2 regions of the Thermovibrio guaymasensis genome follow, and region 1 is predicted to be linked to the other one. Evidence: riboswitches for the same ligand, from Rfam matches in the RefSeq annotation. Region 1 holds a riboswitch; the other holds the start of a gene.
What was found. Region 1 has a riboswitch for cobalamin ahead of metE (5-methyltetrahydropteroyltriglutamate--homocysteine S-methyltransferase). Riboswitches for the same ligand answer to the same signal wherever they lie in the genome.
Positions count from the first base shown of each region.

Region 2: it holds a riboswitch for cobalamin, as region 1 does, so the genes downstream of both, C7457_RS08730 (ABC transporter substrate-binding protein) here and metE (5-methyltetrahydropteroyltriglutamate--homocysteine S-methyltransferase) in region 1, are expected to answer to the same signal.

Region 1 covers NZ_RBIE01000005.1:11,632-20,070, forward strand. The annotation lists gene C7457_RS07915 (L,D-transpeptidase family protein) at 1-128, opposite strand, end outside; gene C7457_RS07920 (putative bifunctional diguanylate cyclase/phosphodiesterase) at 252-1,856, shown strand; gene nrdD (anaerobic ribonucleoside-triphosphate reductase) at 1,849-2,388, opposite strand; gene nrdD (anaerobic ribonucleoside-triphosphate reductase) at 2,375-3,931, opposite strand; gene C7457_RS07935 (radical SAM protein) at 3,931-4,584, opposite strand; gene metE (5-methyltetrahydropteroyltriglutamate--homocysteine S-methyltransferase) at 4,678-6,837, opposite strand; cobalamin riboswitch at 6,976-7,164, opposite strand; gene C7457_RS07945 (GNAT family N-acetyltransferase) at 7,480-7,749, shown strand; gene C7457_RS07950 (class I SAM-dependent methyltransferase) at 7,753-8,439, shown strand, end outside.
Region 2 covers NZ_RBIE01000002.1:255,138-263,576, reverse strand. The annotation lists gene pyrF (orotidine-5'-phosphate decarboxylase) at 1-130, opposite strand, end outside; gene C7457_RS06505 (homoserine dehydrogenase) at 146-1,429, opposite strand; gene C7457_RS06500 (aminotransferase class I/II-fold pyridoxal phosphate-dependent enzyme) at 1,440-2,660, opposite strand; cobalamin riboswitch at 2,715-2,898, shown strand; gene C7457_RS08730 (ABC transporter substrate-binding protein) at 2,931-3,680, shown strand; gene C7457_RS06495 (FecCD family ABC transporter permease) at 3,668-4,573, shown strand; gene C7457_RS06490 (ABC transporter ATP-binding protein) at 4,560-5,261, shown strand; gene C7457_RS06485 (TonB-dependent receptor plug domain-containing protein) at 5,264-7,054, shown strand; gene C7457_RS06480 (NAD-dependent epimerase/dehydratase family protein) at 7,092-7,688, shown strand; gene C7457_RS08785 (hypothetical protein) at 7,688-7,864, shown strand; gene C7457_RS06475 (HpcH/HpaI aldolase/citrate lyase family protein) at 7,857-8,439, shown strand, end outside.

The sequences.
Region 1 (8,439 bases):
TCTATTTTCCTGGAGAGTTCGTCAGGGGATATCGTTCCTATCTCAGATAGGATTTGATTCAAGGTCTCACTATGGGCACCTATAAAAGTAAAAACTACTATGAGCAGTAAGTTTAAAATAGTTCTCATTCTTTTCCCCCTTGCCTTAGCTAGAGGGCTATTTTAAAAAATTTTTTCTAAATTCAATTGTACTTCACGTACAAATTAATTAAATTTAGTGTAAACCTGAACTAATAGCATGGGGAGGTTGTTTTGGAGCTCTCTTTTGAGTTTTCCATAGATTCTTCGGAGAAATTTCCTATAGTTAGGCGTCTTGAGACTGAAGCCTTTTTTTCAAAGCTACTTTCTCTCATAGAAGGCAGTAAAGGGCTTTCCCTTGAGCAGTTCAAGAAAGAGCTATCCAAACTTCTAAATTCCCTGTGGTTAGTGGAGGAGGAGAGTTTCTTCGTTTCTGAAAGTATAGAGGGAGAAATTGAAAAGGTAAACTTGTGTAAGCTTTCCTTTAAAAAGAGGGGAAATTCCCTAGAAGTTGAAATTAAGTTTGAATTAGTTGTTGGGGGGAATTCTTTAGAGTTTAGGGGTGTTTTCATTACGTCAAAGTACCTAAACGGTGATTTACTCTTTAAAGCTTTGAAAGAGGGGAACGAGGCCGATTTTGTTAAAGAACTTATATCTCAAGGGGAAAAGTTTGCCGTTTTAGTTGTTGATATTCAAGATTTTTCAAAGATAAACGATGTTTTCGGTATAGTTAACGGAGACAAAATTCTGAACGATGTTTTGAGGCGTTTAAAACATAAGTTTGAAGGTGAAAAGTGTAAGGTCTTTAGATCCTACTCAGACAAATTTATACTCGTTTGTAAAGATGGTAGAAAGGATATTTTGAATTTTGTTGAAGAGGTCCTTTCTGTCTTTAACCATCCCTTTGAGGTTAAAGGGGAAAAGGTTTATCTATCTGTTAATGTAGGGGTAGCCTTTTTCCCAGAGCACGGCAGGAACGTAATATCAAAGGCAGAAATAGCCCAGAGGGAAGCTTTAAAGAGAAAAAGGCCTTTTTTAATCTTCTCTGCAGAACTTGATGTTCCAAACAAGGTTATTGAAATTCTGACTAAAGTTAAAGATGACTTAAATGAAGGAAGGATTGAGGTTATCTTCCAGCCAAAGGTGGAACTTCAGACTTTTAAAATTGTTGGTGCTGAAGCTCTAATGAGATGCTCAGTTCCTCCTGCTGATGCGATTCCAGTAATAGTTGAGTACAGTCTTATGTACGATGTTGGAAGAAAGATTCTGGAAAAATCCTTTTACTACACAAAGCTCCTTGAGGAAAAGGGCTTTGGGGTTCCTATTTCTGTAAACATTTCATACGTTCAACTTGCAGATAGACAGTTTGTTCGCTTTGTTAAAAAACTCCTTAAGAAGTTCTCTCTTGAGGGGAATAGGTTCATTTTTGAGATTACCGAGTCGGAAGCCTCCCTTGATGATGAATGTATAGTAGAGACTATTTCCCAGTTGAGGAAGATGGGGATAGGAATCTCAATAGATGACTTTGGTATGGGATACTCTTCCCTTTCAAGGCTGAAGCTTTTAAAGGCTTGTGAGTTAAAAATTGATAGGGCCTTTATCAAGGACGTTGACAAAGACCCGGAAATTCTCGGTATTGTAAAGTTTGCCGTTGATGTAGCTTCGCTTCTTTCCATGAGAACCGTTGCCGAAGGTATAGAGAGGAAAGATCAGGTTCCAATTTTGAGGAGGGTAGGATGTAGTGAAGGGCAGGGATTTCTCTTTTCCCCACCCGTTGAGTTTAGAGAGTTTGTGGAGCTTTTAAAGAAAGGATATTTAAGGCCAAAGGGAGTTAAGTAATTGAGGAGATTTCCCTTACAATCTCTTCAACGTCATCTTTCCTAACTTCCTTCCTTGTGGCAAAGTCCTCAACCCTTCCAGAGAGCCAAAAGAGGTACTTGGCGCCTTTAAAGTCCTTCCTCACTTTTCCCCTCATTACTGGTCTAAAGTAACCTATTGGCCTGCTCCAGAGAGTAACGTCTTCTGAACCGCAAACTTCACACTCTGTTTTCCTTCCGACCATCTTGTGGCCACAGGAGTTACATGTTGTTAAAAAGGGAGTTTTTGTTAAGTATTGAATTGGAAAGTTCTTTATTATTGAAAAGATTAACCTTTCCTGTTCTTCAGGCTTCATCTCCTCTGCGGTGAACAGGTGCATGATACTTCCGCCTGTAGCGTAGCTCTGGAAGTGAGAGTTTACGTCAATCTGCTTAAGGAGATCTCCTTCCTGAAAAGGAGCTTGAAACCCTGATGTTAGGAAGACCTTGCCACTATTTGGATCTCCGTTTACAAAGATTCTGGCTTTAACTCTCTTCTTACTAACAGTATTCATCTTCAACCTCCACCCTTTCAAAGAGATCTTCCCCAAACTTTGTTATTGCTTCCTTAACGAACAGGTTCAGGTAGGGGTCTTTAGAGATTTCTGGTTTCCTTTCGCCGTTGAGTATCTCTGCAACTGCGTTTGCAAAGGATATGTCCTTCTCTGCCATTTTGCAGGCAGCGTTTTCGCTGGGTGCGTATTCCAGGGAGTAGAGGACCCTGTCCTTTTCCATGAACTCGTGGAGTTTTTTATACAAGTACTGAGCAATCTGATGGGCGTAGTCCTTTGCCTCTTCGTTAAAGAGTCCACCTTTAAAACCTGCATTTACCATTCCTTCGTGGACTCCAACTACCGAGAAGATGTTAAAGAGCGATTTATCGTCCTTTTGGTAGAAGGAAAGGTAAGGAAAGAGGTCGTTCCAGTGTTTTCTTAGCCACTCTCTCTTCCTCTGGAGGGCTTTTGCTCCAACTTCCATTGTGTAATCAATCATCCTCTTTAAGAACTCAAAGTCGTCTTTTGCTAAAAAGAGGAGCCTGTTCATATTAATTGCGTAAACTCCTACTCCACCGACGCCGCTTCCAGAGTGAAACGGGTTTGAGCCGGTTACTGCCTCTACCTGGGAAATGTCAAAGAGCATTCTACAGCAGTTACTGTAGATCATTCCCTCGTCAAAAGGTTTTATGAATGGGTTTTTCTCTTTGTACTTTGAAGGTTTTGTGAAGGGTTCCTTAAGGTAGTTCTGAACGTAGAACCCTCCGAAGAATTCGCTCTCTTTAAGCAGTAGTTTCCAGGCTGGGTTGTTGCTGTCAAAGTCTTCAGTTATGTTTACCGTTATCAGCGGGAAGGTGAACGGGTTTCCGTCTGCATCTCCCCTTCTCATTGCCTTTATAAAGGCGGTGTTGATCCTGTCAAAGTAGTGGGAAGGGATTTTTTCATAGGTTATATTCAGTAATTTTCCTGCGTAGACTACCGGTTCGTACCTCAGACGGCTGTTTGGTTTTCCAAAGTCAAGTGTAATGTTTGAAAATGGAGAGTTTCCACTTCTAAATGGAAGGTTTATGTTGTAGAGGAATTCCTGCCACAGGTTTTCAAGCTCATAGTCGGAGTAGCTCTTCTTTCCCTCTTTTTCCAAGTAGTACAGGTAACCTGCAGCTACGGTTGATAGGTCGTTAAGGGAAGTAGCTCCGGAAACCTCCTGAGCTATGAGGCATATTAAGTTTGCACACTGCATAAAGAGAGTTTCCAGTCTCTTTGGAGGAGCCGCCTTCCTTTCGTTCTTTGCGTTGCTTTGAAGTCCATGGTATGCAATGTCCTTTGCGGATAATCCTATACAGTAAGCAGATAGCCTGTAGGTCTGGTGGTGGTATGCCCACCCCTCTTCATGGTGTATTCTCACTGGAAGGCCTTTATAGATAATGTCAAATAGGTAGTCTTTCATTACTTCGCCAACTACAACGTGCTCAAGGACGGGAACTCCTCTAACGAAGTTAGCGTTGTTCCTTGAGATGTCGTCGTTGTCTATGAAGAGCTCTATCAGTTTGAAGTACTTGTTCATTACTCCTCCACGGGGTAGAACGGGTTAACCTGATGTGGAAAAGATTTTAGCTCCTTCCTTATCAGCTCAATTTCTGATTCGGTAAGGAGAGGGTATTTAACAGTTCTGAAGATGGTGTAAGGCAAAGTGTATCTCTTTATTATTTCTATTGTAATTCTCAGTTTCTTTGAATAGTTATAAACTGCCGAAGGTTCTAAATCTTCTCTTGAAAAGAGAATCCTCATAAAGCGTTTTAGCTGGTCGGGGGTGTAGTCATCTAGGAGTGGAATTTTCACGTCAACGGCTAGTCCATCTATTAACCTATTTTTTATCAGTTTTTCAACCCTTTCTGGGCAGGTTCCGTTTGTATCAACCCTCACGGGGAAGTTTTCTTCCTTGATTACTCTTAGCCCTTCTTCAAGCCTATCTTCTAAGGTAGGTTCTCCTCCTGAAACTATTACCAGTTCCACCCCTAGGAGTTTTAGCATTTTAAGTTTTTCCCTCAGTTCTTTTTCGGTGAAGAACTCTTCTTCTCCTTTGAAATAGTGACGGTTGTGGCACTGGTAGCAGTTGAGGTTGCACTGGTGAATCTTTGTATAGAGGGCTGCTGAAAAGACGCCGGGATGGTCTTTAAAAGTTGTTGGAATTTCAACCTTCAGGAAGGGAGTTTCCATTTTCTCTCTCTCAAAAAGTTCATAAAGAATAATAGTGAGTTCCTGAGAAAAAGTGGAGGCCGGGAGGCCTCCCCGGGAGGATGGTCTTGTTTGTTATTGTTTTTCTTCCCTTAACTTAAGGGCAAGTTTAATCAGGTTCCTTAAAGCCGGAATTACCTCTTCCCATCGCCTCGTCTTAAGTCCGCAGTCTGGGTTTACCCAGAACTTCTCTTTTGGGATTACCCTGAGCGCTCTCTTGACTATCTCTTCCATTTCCTCAACTGAAGGTACGTAGGGGGAGTGGATATCCCAGACTCCAAGGCCTATTTGCCTATCAAAGTTAACCTTTTCAAAGGCCTCCACTATGTCGCCCTTAGAGCGGGTTGCTTCAATGGATATAACGTCAAAGTCCATCAAGAGTATGTACTCTATAATCTCGCTAAACTCAGAGTAGCACATGTGGGTGTGGATTTGTGTTTCAGGCTTTACGGAGCTGTGGCAGAGTCTGAAGGCTTTAACTGCCCAGTCAAAGTACTCTTTCCACTCCCTCTTCTTAAGGGGTGCCTTTTCCCTTATTGCCGGTTCGTCTATCTGGACGATTTTTATTCCCTCTTTCTCGTAATCTGCTATTTCATCCTTAAGGGCAAGGGCAATCTGGTAGGCAACCTCCCTTAAGGGTAGGTCCTCTCTCACAAAGCTCCAGGCTATTATTGTAGTTGGGCCGGTAAGCATTCCCTTTACAGGCTTTTGGGTTAAACTTTGGGCAAAGCCAATTTCCTTAACTGTCATCTGGCCGTCTCTCTCTACGTCTCCGTAGATAATCGGAGGTCTATAGCACCTGGTTCCGTAGGAAATTACCCAGCCGTTGCCGGTTGTCGCAATTCCCTTCATCTTTTCTGCAAAGTACTCCACCATGTCGCTCCGTTCAAACTCACCGTGGACCAGAACGTCAAGGCCGAGTTCCTCCTGAATCTGAATTGCCTTTGCTATTTCACCCCTGATGAAGGTGTCGTAGTCCTCCTGGGAGAGTTTCCCCTTTTTCCTTAAAAGCCTTATCCTTCTAACTTCTTCCGTTTGGGGGAATGACCCTATTGTTGTTGTCGGAAAGAGGGGGAGTTTCAGAGCTTCCTTCTGAACTCTCTCCCTTTCAGGGTAGGCCGGTTTCCTTATGAAGTCCTCCTCTTTAAGGGCTGCCACCCTCTCCCTAACTCTTTCAATTCTTCCGAAGGGGATTTTTAAACCTTCTACCCACTCCTCTGCTCTCTCAGTTTCCCCTTCTAAGACTTCGACCAGTAGGTTTAGCTCTTCCAATTTCTCCTGAGCAAAGGCGACTTTCTTTAAGAGTTCCTCAGGAAGAGTTGCTCCGGAAAAGCTTACCGGCAGGTGGAACAGGGGGGCTGCGTTGGTTATTACGGTATTAAACTTCCATTTCAGCTCCTTTAATTTCTCAGCCGTTTTAAATAGGTCGTTCCTCCATACGTTTCTCCCGTCAACTACTCCCGCAAAGAGCCTTTTATCGCTCTCAATCTCCCTTAGCTGTTTTAAGTTCTCTCCACCGTCGTGGATTAGGTCAATGCCGATTCCCTTGACTGGAAGTTCAAAGAGTTCCTTTAGATTATCTATACTGCCGTAGTAGGTAAAGAGGTTTACTGGAATTCCCGTCCCTGCAAGCTCTTCGTAGGCCTCCTTTAAAACTTCCCACTCCTCCTTTGAGAGCTCCAGAGCAAGTGCAGGCTCGTCAACGTGGAGGCTTTTAAACTCCATCTCTTTAACGAAGCGGGCCGTTAGGGCTGCAACCTCTTTAACCCTCTCTTTAAATTCCTCTTCCTTGACTCCCCTGGAGAGCTTTACAAAAGTGAAAGGTCCAATTATGTAGGCGTTTGAAGATCTCCTTTTCCACTTTGGGTAGGGAAGGTCTGAAAGGGATAGTTCCTTTCCGGTGAAGTCTGGGACGAGGTAGTGGTAGTTAGTGTTAAACCACTTTCTCATGTGGAGGGCATTTTTCCCTCTACACAGCTCAAAGTACTCTTGAAGGGACTTTGCAGTGTAGAGACCGAAGAGGACTGCCTGGTCAACCATGTGGTCGTACAGCGTCATCTCTCCGGTTGGATGGCCGTCAACTTTACTGTAGGCTTCTTCCCTCTTCCTGTCTAGCTCCTCAATTCCCTTAAGGAGTTCCTTTTCAGAGAGCTTTCCGTCCCAAAAGCCCTCTACCAGTCTTTTGAATTCCCTGTTTTTCCCCAGTCTGGGGAAACCGTAAGCGTAGGTTTTCATTTTTCTACCTCCTGCGGCGTTTTTTTAAACGCCTGCAGGCGGTTCTTGAAGCGGGAAAAAGAGGAGGCAAAAGAGAAAAAAAAGCCCCTTCTTCTTTCCCGCGTCCCGAACCCCCGCAGGACGCGAAGGGGCAGGTGTTTCACCTGCCCATCTCGGGCCGGTCTCCCGGCTCGCAGGCTTTTTGAAGCTGTAAACCTTCCCAGGGTGGAGGCCTTTAACCTTTCCACCCCAGTGGTTTACAGCCCTTTATTAATGCCTGCTCACGGTTGCGAGGACAGCGCCGGACTTTCACCGGACTTCCCGTTCACCCGAGACAGGCTAATTTTAGGAAAATCTTCCCGTTAGGAAAAGGGAAGTTTTCTGTAGAGCTTTTCAAGCTGAAGCCAGAAGAAGGCCATTAAGCCAACTATTGCTATTATTTCCTAGAGGAGGAAAGAATCCGACATACTCTTTCCTCACAATTAGGTTAGCTCTTTAGATGATCCTATCTATTTTGTCGTAAAACTCCTCAAGGATGTACCAGATAAAACCAAAGAAGACTATTAAGAGGAACAGGTCCCTGAGGCCCAACGTTTCCCCCCGCTGTTATTTTGGAATTTTGCGCGTATAATAATACCACAACTATATAGGATGGGGTCTAGTTTGGAAGTTAAGGTAGAGGCAGGTAGGGTCTATATTAAGTTAAACTCTGAGGAAGAGGCTTTTATAACCTTTGGAGTAGACGACGAGAAAAAGGTGTTGGTTGTTAGTACTACTTACGTTCCTGAAAGCCACAGGGGTAAAGGAATTGCAGGTAAGTTAACTGCCAAACTCGTTGACTATGCCCAGGAGAACGGTTATAAGATCTATCCTCTCTGTTCCTACACTCTCAAGTACCTCCAGAGGAACAGGCCTGATCTTCTAGTGGAGTAGTTCATGGAGGTTGTTGTAACTACCGATAGAAGGCCTACTCCCGAGATGATAGCTGAGGCCCAAAGGCTTTCTTCTGAGCTTGGAGCTCCCTTAGTTAAGCGTCGCCACAGGACCCTTTCATCTATAAAGAGGGAGTATAAGAGGCCGGTCTTAGTTGTTGGAAAGGACCTTAACCTAACCCTTCACACCCTTAAGGGACAGAAGCTCTTCTTTCACCCCGGTCTTTTTAAGATCAGGCTGATTAACTACCTTGAAAGTGGAAAGGAGTCAATGGTTGAGGCTATGGACTTAAAGGAGGGTGAGACTGTCCTTGACTGTAACCTCGGCCTTGCTCAGGACGCACTCATGGCTGCCTTTGTAAGTAAAATGCCTGTGGTCGGTCTTGAGAAGGAACCTGTAATCTATGAGATTGTTAAGAGGGGGCTTGAGACCTTTAAGCCTAAAGGGAGGTTAAAGGTTGCAGAGTTTGCCTACTCTCTAGTTAGGCCTGTTCTAGCCGATAACTATCAATTCCTAAAGGCCCAGCCTGATAAATCTTACGATATCGTCTATTTTTCCCCGATGTTTGTAAAGCCAAAGTGGAAGGACGGCGTTATGATGCCCTTTAGGGAGGTTGCTCCGAAGGACTTCGTTTCCCCGGAAGTCCTCAGAGAAGCTGAAAGGGTTGCAAGGAAGAGGGTCGTTATAAAG
Region 2 (8,439 bases), on a different contig from region 1:
TTACAACGTCAATTCCAGCCCTTGAAAAGAGCTCCAGCCCAACTTTGTAGTATTTGACAGAATCTCCCAGCTCCTTAACGAGTTTAAGTGCTTTCTCTTTACTATCAAAATCAAGGGCTACTATGAGCATTTTCCTCTCCTTCTATTAGAGCTCCTCTATCATGCAGACAAAAGTTGGCTTTAAAATTACGTCAAGCTGGTCTATCTCTTTAACTGCAAGGTCAATGTCCCTCTTCTTTGCCGGGTGGGTTGTCATTACTACCGGAACTCCACCGTTAAAGTCAATACTCCTTTGAAGGGCCATCTTTATGCTTATCTGGTATTTACCGAGTATTAGGGCAATCTTGGCTAAAACCCCGGGTCTATCAACTGCGGTAAACCTTAAATAAAAACTTGAGACAAACTGGTCCGGCTCCTTGATCGGTAAAGAACCATCTCTAAAGAGACACTCAGGAATGGAGAAGCTATTACCCACTGCTAAATCAACTATGTCGCTTACAACGGCGCTTGCAGTTGGTTTCTGGCCTGCTCCCTTTCCGTAGTAGAGGGTTTCTCCGACAAAGTCCCCCTCTATTAAGCAGGCATTGAAGACTCCGTTAACGCTTGAGAGGATGTGTTCTTCAGGTATCATTGTCGGGTGAACTCTCACCTCTAAGGAGCCGTCAACTTCCTTTGCTACTGCAAGGAGCTTAACAGAGTATCCGAACTCTTCTTTTGCTATTTCAATGTCAAGGGGAGTAAGTTTGCTAATTCCGTCTACGAATACGTTTTCTGTTTTAACCCAGCGGCAGAATGCAAGGCTTGAGAGGATTGCTATTTTGTGGGCTGCGTCAAAGCCTTCAACGTCAAGTGTCGGGTCTGCTTCAGCGTACCCGTTCTCTTGAGCTAGCTTAAGCGCTTCCTCAAAGGAGAGACCTTTCTGGGTCATCTGGGTAAGGATAAAGTTTGCAGTACCGTTTATTATCCCGTAGATTCTCTCTATCCTGTTCCCGACGAGGCCTTCCCTTAGGGCCTTTATTACTGGAATTCCCCCTCCGACGCTTGCTTCAAACTTAAGGGAAACTCCCTTTTCCTTTGCCATCTTAAACAGTTCGTTTCCGTAATCTGCAAGGAGGGCTTTATTTGCAGTTACTACGTGCCTTTTATTACTTAAAGCTTCCTCAATAATCCTCTTAGCGGTTGTCGTTCCTCCTATAAGCTCAACTACAGTGTCGCACTCAACTTCTTTAATCGCTTTAAAGGCGTCCGTATATACTTTTTCCTTTGGAACTCCTAAAGAGATAACTTTTTCCGGATTAAGGTCTGAAACGAATGCTATTTCAACTTTCCTACCTATCCTCTTTTCAATGAATGGGCCGTTTTCAAGTAATAGCTTTACTACGCCGCTGCCTACAGTTCCGCAGCCGACAATTCCAACTTTAAAGCTCACCCTTCCTCCCTCAAACGTTAATATTCCTTAATCCATACTTTTCAAATGCTCTCTTTATTCCCCTAACTGCCTGTTTTATCCTAAGTTCGTTTTCAACGAGGGCAAACCTTACGTATTTATCTCCGTACTCCCCAAAACCTATTCCCGGTGAAACTGCTACTTTTCCGTCAAGTAGGAGCATCTTTGCAAACTCCAGAGAGCCCATTGACTGGAACTTCTCTGGGATTTTTGCCCAAACAAACATAGTCGCCTTTGGCTTTTCAACCTTCCAGCCTATCCTGTTTAGGCCCTCAACCAGGACATCCCTCCTCCTTTCGTAAATCTTCCTGTACTCTTCAACGCAGGACTGGTCGCTCTTAAGTGCAATGATTGCGGCAATCTGGATAGGTTGGAACATGCCGTAGTCAAGGTAGCTCTTCATCCTGTAGAGGGCGTGGATTATCTCCTTATTTCCGGCGGCAAACCCTACCCTCCAGCCGGCCATTGAGTAGGTTTTTGATAGGGAGTAGAACTCAACGGCTATCTCTTTAGCTCCCTTAACCTGAAGGATACTCGGAGGAACGTATCCGTCAAAGGATATTTCAGCGTATGCTATATCCTGAATTACTATCAGGTTGTTCTCTTTTGCAAAGTCAACGATTTTCTCAAAGAAGGGAAGTTCAACGGTTGCAGTTGTGGGGTTGTGTGGGAAGTTGAGTATTAGTACCTTTGGCCTTGGCCAGCTCTCCTTGTAGGCCTTAATCAGTGATTCAAGGAAGACTTCAGAGTCAAAAGTTCCTTCATCGGTTAAGAGTGGAATACTCCTTACGTCTCCACCGGCAATGATTATTGAGTAGGGGTGAATCGGGTAGGCCGGTGTGGGAACTAGGGCTACGTCCCCCGGGTTGATGAGGGTGAGGGCAAGGTGTGCAAGCCCCTCCTTTGAGCCGATTGTGGTTATAACTTCGCTTTCTGGGTCAAGCTCAACTCCGTACTTCCTCTGATACCAGAGGGCTAGAGCCTCCCTAAGCTTGTAGAGACCTTTTGTTTGAGAATACCTGTGGTTTTTTGGGTTCTGGGCAGCTTCACAGAGTTTATCAACTATGTGCTTTGGGGTCGGAAGGTCTGGGTTTCCCATACCTAAGTCAACTATGTCCTCTCCTGCACGCCTCAACTTCATTTTAAGGTCGTTGACCACTGCAAAGACGTAAGGAGGAAGCCTATCTATTCTTGCAAACTGGAACTTTGACATCTCCTTCTCCAGGTTACTCTTTGAGTGAAAAGTTATTATACACCTTCAATTTGTTAGAATTTGGCTGCCGCAGGTGAACGGGAAGTCCGGTGAGAGTCCGGCGCTGTCCCCGCAACCGTGAGCAGGCAATAAAAAGGCTGAAACCACTGGGGGAGGAAGGTTAAGAGCCTCTCCTCTGGGAAGGTTCAGCCTTAAAAAGCCTGCGAGCCGGGAGACCGGCCTGCGGTAAAAACTTTCTGCCCTGCGGGGGTTCAGGGCAGGGAGGGTGAGGTGATAAGGAGTTTTATTTTATTTTTTCTGGTTCTTTTCCCTTTGGCCTCATTCTGTGGTGAGAGGATCGTTTCCCTTTCCCCAGCCCTTAGCGAAGTTGTCCATTACCTGGGGAAGGACTCAGAGCTCCTTGGGGTGACCAACTTCTGCGATGAGGACTTCTGTAAAGTTAAAGAGAGAGTCGGGGGTATAGTTAACCCTAACCTAGAAAAGACAGTTTCCCTTAAGCCTACTCTGGTTATATGCACAACGATGACCCCTGAAAGGTTCTGTGATGCTTTAGAGAGGTTGGGAATTAAAACAGAGAGGTTCAGACTCGTTTCTATTGAGGATTTGTTTAGCGTTTCAGAGCTCCTATCCAGAGAGCTTAACGTCCCTTCTAATAAAGTGGAAGTTTTAAAGAGGCGTTTAGAAGAAGAGGCTCAAGGGCTAAGTAGGTGCTTAAGGGGTAAGAAGGTCTTTATAGCCCTTTCGTCTAAGCCCCTTTACTGTGCAGGGAGCTCCACCTACCTTGGGCAGCTAATTGAGATGTCAGGTGGGAAGGTCGTTCCGGAAGGAAGCTTTAGGGCGGTTTCTCTGGAAGTCCTTTACTCCTTGAAACCTAACCTTGTCATATCGTTCTCCGGATGCTCTTCCTTTAAAGGTTTTAAGTGTTACGACCTTTCCCCCTATAAGTCGGACTTCCTCCACCCAAGTCCGAGGCTCTTGAGGGGACTGGATAAGTTAAGGGAGGAGATGTGTCAAGAGTAGGGCTTATCCTCCTTTTCCTCATACTTTCATCTCTTCTCTTTCTAACTTGGAGAGTTCCATCTTCTGAGATTCTAGTTTCCTTCAGGTTTCCAGAGCTTCTATCAGCCCTCTCCTTTGGCTCAACCCTTGCAGTTTCAGGAGCCGTCTTTCAAAACACTTTGAGAAATCCACTTGCCGAACCTTACACTTTGGGGGTCGCCTCGGCAAGTGCCCTTGGAGCCGTTCTCTCTCTCCTGATTAACTTAAGGCCTGAACTTGGGGCTGTTTTATTCTCTTCCCTATCGGTTTTGATAATTTGGTTTGCAGGAAAGCTCTTTAAGAACACCTTTTCCATTCTCCTTTTTGGAGTTGGAATAAATGCCCTCTTTTCTGCATTAATCCTCTTTTCCTACGCCCTCATTCCCTCCTACACACTCACAGATGCCATCTACGTTACACTCGGTTTTATAACTCCTCCTTCTTTAAAGGTTTCTCTCCTTTTAGTTCTCCTATCCCTTTTAACTTTGGTTTTAGGTCTTTACTTTAAGAGGGAAGTTGAGCTCCTTCCCCTTGGAAGTGAGATTGCCTACTTTTCCGGAGTAGACTCTGAAGGAGCCCTTTTAAAGCTCCTCGTCCTGTTCAGCCTTCCGGTTGCAGTTTTTATCTCCCTCTTTGGGATTGTTGGTTTTGTCGGAATCGTTGTTCCCCACCTTGTAAGATTGCTCGGTTTTAGGGTCGGAAAAGCCTTTATCCTCCTTAACTACCTTTTGGGTGGGGCTCTCCTTATCTTTTCCCAGTTCCTCTCAAGGGAGGTTCTCTACCCAACTCTCCTCCCGGTTGGAGTTGTAACTGCCCTCTTTGGAGCTCCTGCATTTATCTACCTTCTCTGGAGGTACTCCGGTGCTAGAGGTTAGGGAGCTCTCCTTTAGGGTTTTAAAGGGAATCTCCTTTAAGGTGGAACCTGGGGATGTTGTTGGAGTTGTCGGTAAAAACGGTGCCGGTAAGAGTACTCTGTTAAAGTGTTTAGGTGGCTATTACAGATACAGGGGACAGGTCTTCTTAAAGGGGAAGGAGCTCCTTTCATACCCTTTAAACAGGAGGGTTTTACTTGTTAACTACCTTCCTCAGGAGCTCTCCCTTCCCTTTGACTACACGGTTAAGGAGTTCCTCTGGGTAACAACGGGGGTAAAGGGTTTTGAACTGGCCGTTGAAAAGTTCGGTATTTCAGCTCTTTTAGATAGGAACTTTAACAGTTTAAGCGGTGGAGAGAAGGTTAAAGTTTTGCTTTCAAGGCTCTACCTATTAAAGCCTTCAGTTTTCCTCCTTGATGAGCCTTCAGCCTACCTTGATTTAGCGGTTATCTCCCTCCTTTCCTCCTTCGTTAAGGAGATGTCTTATGACCGGAAGAGCCTTTTAATCGTTTCCCACGACGTCTCCTTCCTCTACTCAGTATGTAAAAAGTTCATCGGTTTAAAGGATGGAAAACTCCTCTTTTTTGGGGGAAAGGAGGAGCTGGTTGAAAACCTTGAGACCCTCTTTGACTGCCCTTTAAGTGTGAAACTGATAGATGGAGAGCTCTTTATAAAAAATAAGGAGGTGTAGAGGTGAGAAGAGAACTCTTAGCCCTTAGTTTTGCTCTGCTTTTAACTTCTACTGTTAAGGCTGAAGACGTTTTAGTTACTGCAAACAGGATTGAAGTACCTGAAGAATCTGTTTCTGAGGACTTTGAGGTAATTACAAAAGAAGACATTAAAAAGTACGGATTTACCTCTATCTCCGATGTTTTAGCCTACATTTCAGGAATTCACCTTTCATCAAACGGAGGTTTAGGACAAGTTACTAACGTTTATACACTGGGCCTTCCCTCAAAGCACATCCTCGTTATGGTTAACGGAGTTCCCGTTTACGACCCTTCAAGGATCGGCGGAGAGGCCAACTTTGAGTGGATAGACCTATCAAACGTTGAGAGAATTGAGGTGATTAAGGGACCTCAGGGAGCCCTATACGGCTCAGATGCAGTTGCTGGAGTCATAAACATAATTACTAAAAAGCCTAAAGAAAGGGAGTTTAAACTAACTACGGAAGGGGGGAAGTATAAGACCTTCAAGGAGAGATTCTACGCGGGGCTTCCCCTAGAAAAGGGTTTCCTCTCTCTATCATTTGAGAACTTTAAGACAAATGGCTTCAGCGCAACAAACTCAGATAGCCCCTACTATGAGAGTGACAACGACGGCTTTAGGTATAAGGCAGGCTGGTTCTCTTACGGGTACAGCCCCAGCGATAGGGTTAGGATTACAGGAGACTTGAAAGTTAGGGGAGGAAGCGTTGACTACGATTCCCTTCCCTACAACCCTAAAGCAAAGGCTAACTACGACAACTTCTTTACAGATTTAAAGGGAGAGTTCTTAATTTCAGACGACCTTTCAGTTTCAGCCAAGTTCGGCCACAACAGGGAAGAGAGGGAGTATCCTTACGGCAACTATACTGGAGTAGTAAGGTACTTCTCCCTTCAGCCTGTTTACTATTTAAGTGAGAATACCTTCTTAACGGGAGGCTTAAACTACAGACAGGAGAAAGCTCAAACCCCAAGTAAGTCTTCTGCTCACACAAGGTCTGCCTTTGTGGAGCTCCACGGCGAAATCTTTGGAGTAACTTACACTGGAGCTCTAAGGAGAGATTGGCACAGCCAGTTTGGAGGGAAAACCACTTACAAGTTATCTGCAGGCTACAAGATTAGGCTGACAGGTACAAAACTTAGAGCCCAGTACGGAACCGGATTTAAGGCTCCCTCCCTCTATCAGCTCTACGGCCCCGGGGTAGGCAATGAAAAGCTAAAGGCCGAAACTAGCGAAGGCTGGAACGTAGGGTTTGACCAGAGAATTCCGTACCTAAAGGGGAGTTTCTCCGTGACCTACTTTAAGAACCACGTCTGGAACCTTATAGATATGCCCTGGTGGCAGGGAGTTTACAAGTACACTAACTACAATAAAGCCCTAACTGAGGGAGTAGAGATAAAGGGTAAGGTAGAGGTAATTGAAAACCTCTCTTTATTTGGAAGTTATACCCACTTAAGGGCAGAGGACTATAAGCCGGGTAGCGGTTGGGAGAAGCTTGCAAGGAGGCCTGAATTCAGCTATACGGTAGGAGTTGAGGGGAAATTTAAGGGAGTTAAAACTTCCCTATGGGCCCTCCACTACTCAGACAGGGAAGATTCAAACGGTAAAACCCTTGGAGGGTTTACAACTGTTAACTGTTACGTCTCCTACGAGTTTAAGGGAGGCCTTGAGCTCTACGCCAAAGGTATTAACCTTACAGATGAGGACTACCAGCTTGCCTACGGGTACAACACTATGGGAAGGGCCCTCTTTGTCGGCCTAAACTACGCCTTTAAGTAATTTTGGGGGCTTTTGCCCCTTTTGTTAAACTTCTCCTATGAGTAAAAGAGTCTTAATAACAGGAGCCTCTGGTTTTATAGCCGGCCATATAGTAAGGGAACTTTCAAAAGAATACCCACTCATTTTGGTCTCAAGGAAAGAGTTGGCCTATCCATTCCCTGTTTACCATCCATCAGATTTAAGGAGGGCCTTTGAAGTTGAACGGCCTGATGTTGTTATTAATACCGTTGGTATTCTCAAGGAAACTAAAGGAACAACTTATGGGGAAGCCCACGTTGAGTTTACAGGGAGTTTAGTTGAACTAGCAAAGGAGTTTGGAGTAAGGAAGTTTATTCAGATTTCTGCACTTGGGACTAGGAAAGGAGCTCCCTCCATCTACCACAGGACTAAGTGGGAAGCCGAAGAGTTAGTAAGGAGTTCTGGAATTCCCTACCTTATACTTAGGCCTTCAATAGTTCTGGGGAAAGGACAGAAGCTCTACGATGATCTTAAGAGGCTTTCAAGGTTCCTTCCGGTTATCTTTGCTCCAAGGATGAAGGTTCAGCCGGTTAGGGTTGAAAGGGTTGTTGAGGCCGTTAAGGAAGGGTTGAGTGTAAACTTAGCGGAACTTTTGAGCTCTGCGGAGAGAGGGTAATGAGTATGGGAGAACTCTTTAGGGAAGTCCTTAAAGAGCTCCGAATAAAAAGGCCTGTATTTGAGGTTCCGAAGTTCTTTCTCCTCCCTGCAGCCCTTATCGGCCTCTTTGAGTTTGATATTGACCAGTACAGGATGATTGAGGATAACCTCTGTAAGGGGGAGGAAAATGGTTGAAGAACTCTTTAAGGTCTCTCAGGAAGTTTTGGAGGGGAAGAGAAGTTTTAAGGAGCTCTTAGACTTTCCGGAAGGTAAACCTGAGAGGAGAGAAGTTCAGAACCCATTTAAAAGGTCTGCTCTAATCGTCTCAGCCGATAGGTTGGAGCACGTTAAAAAAGCCCTCAGCAGAGAAGCTGACGTAATCATTTTTAACTTAGAGGACGGAGTAAGTGATACTAGAAAGGAGTTTGGAAGGATATTTTTGAGGAAGTTCCTATTGAACACGCCCCTTTTAGGGGAGAAGGAGGTTGTTGTTAGAGTAAACCCGATTGATTCTCCCTACTTCTTTGAGGACGTTTATCAAATTCTTCCTGCTCTTCCTCACGCTATCAGGATTAGTAAAGTTCGTTCTCCAGAGGACGTTGTTACCCTTGACAGGTTAATCTCCTCCTTTGAAAGGAGCAGGGGAGTTGAGGAGGGGTTCATAAGAGTTCAGCTTTCAATAGAGACTCCTCAGGCGATTTCAAACCTGAAGGAGATCCTTTCGGCCTCAGAGAGGATAGATGCAGCTTACCTTGGGATTCTTGATCTGT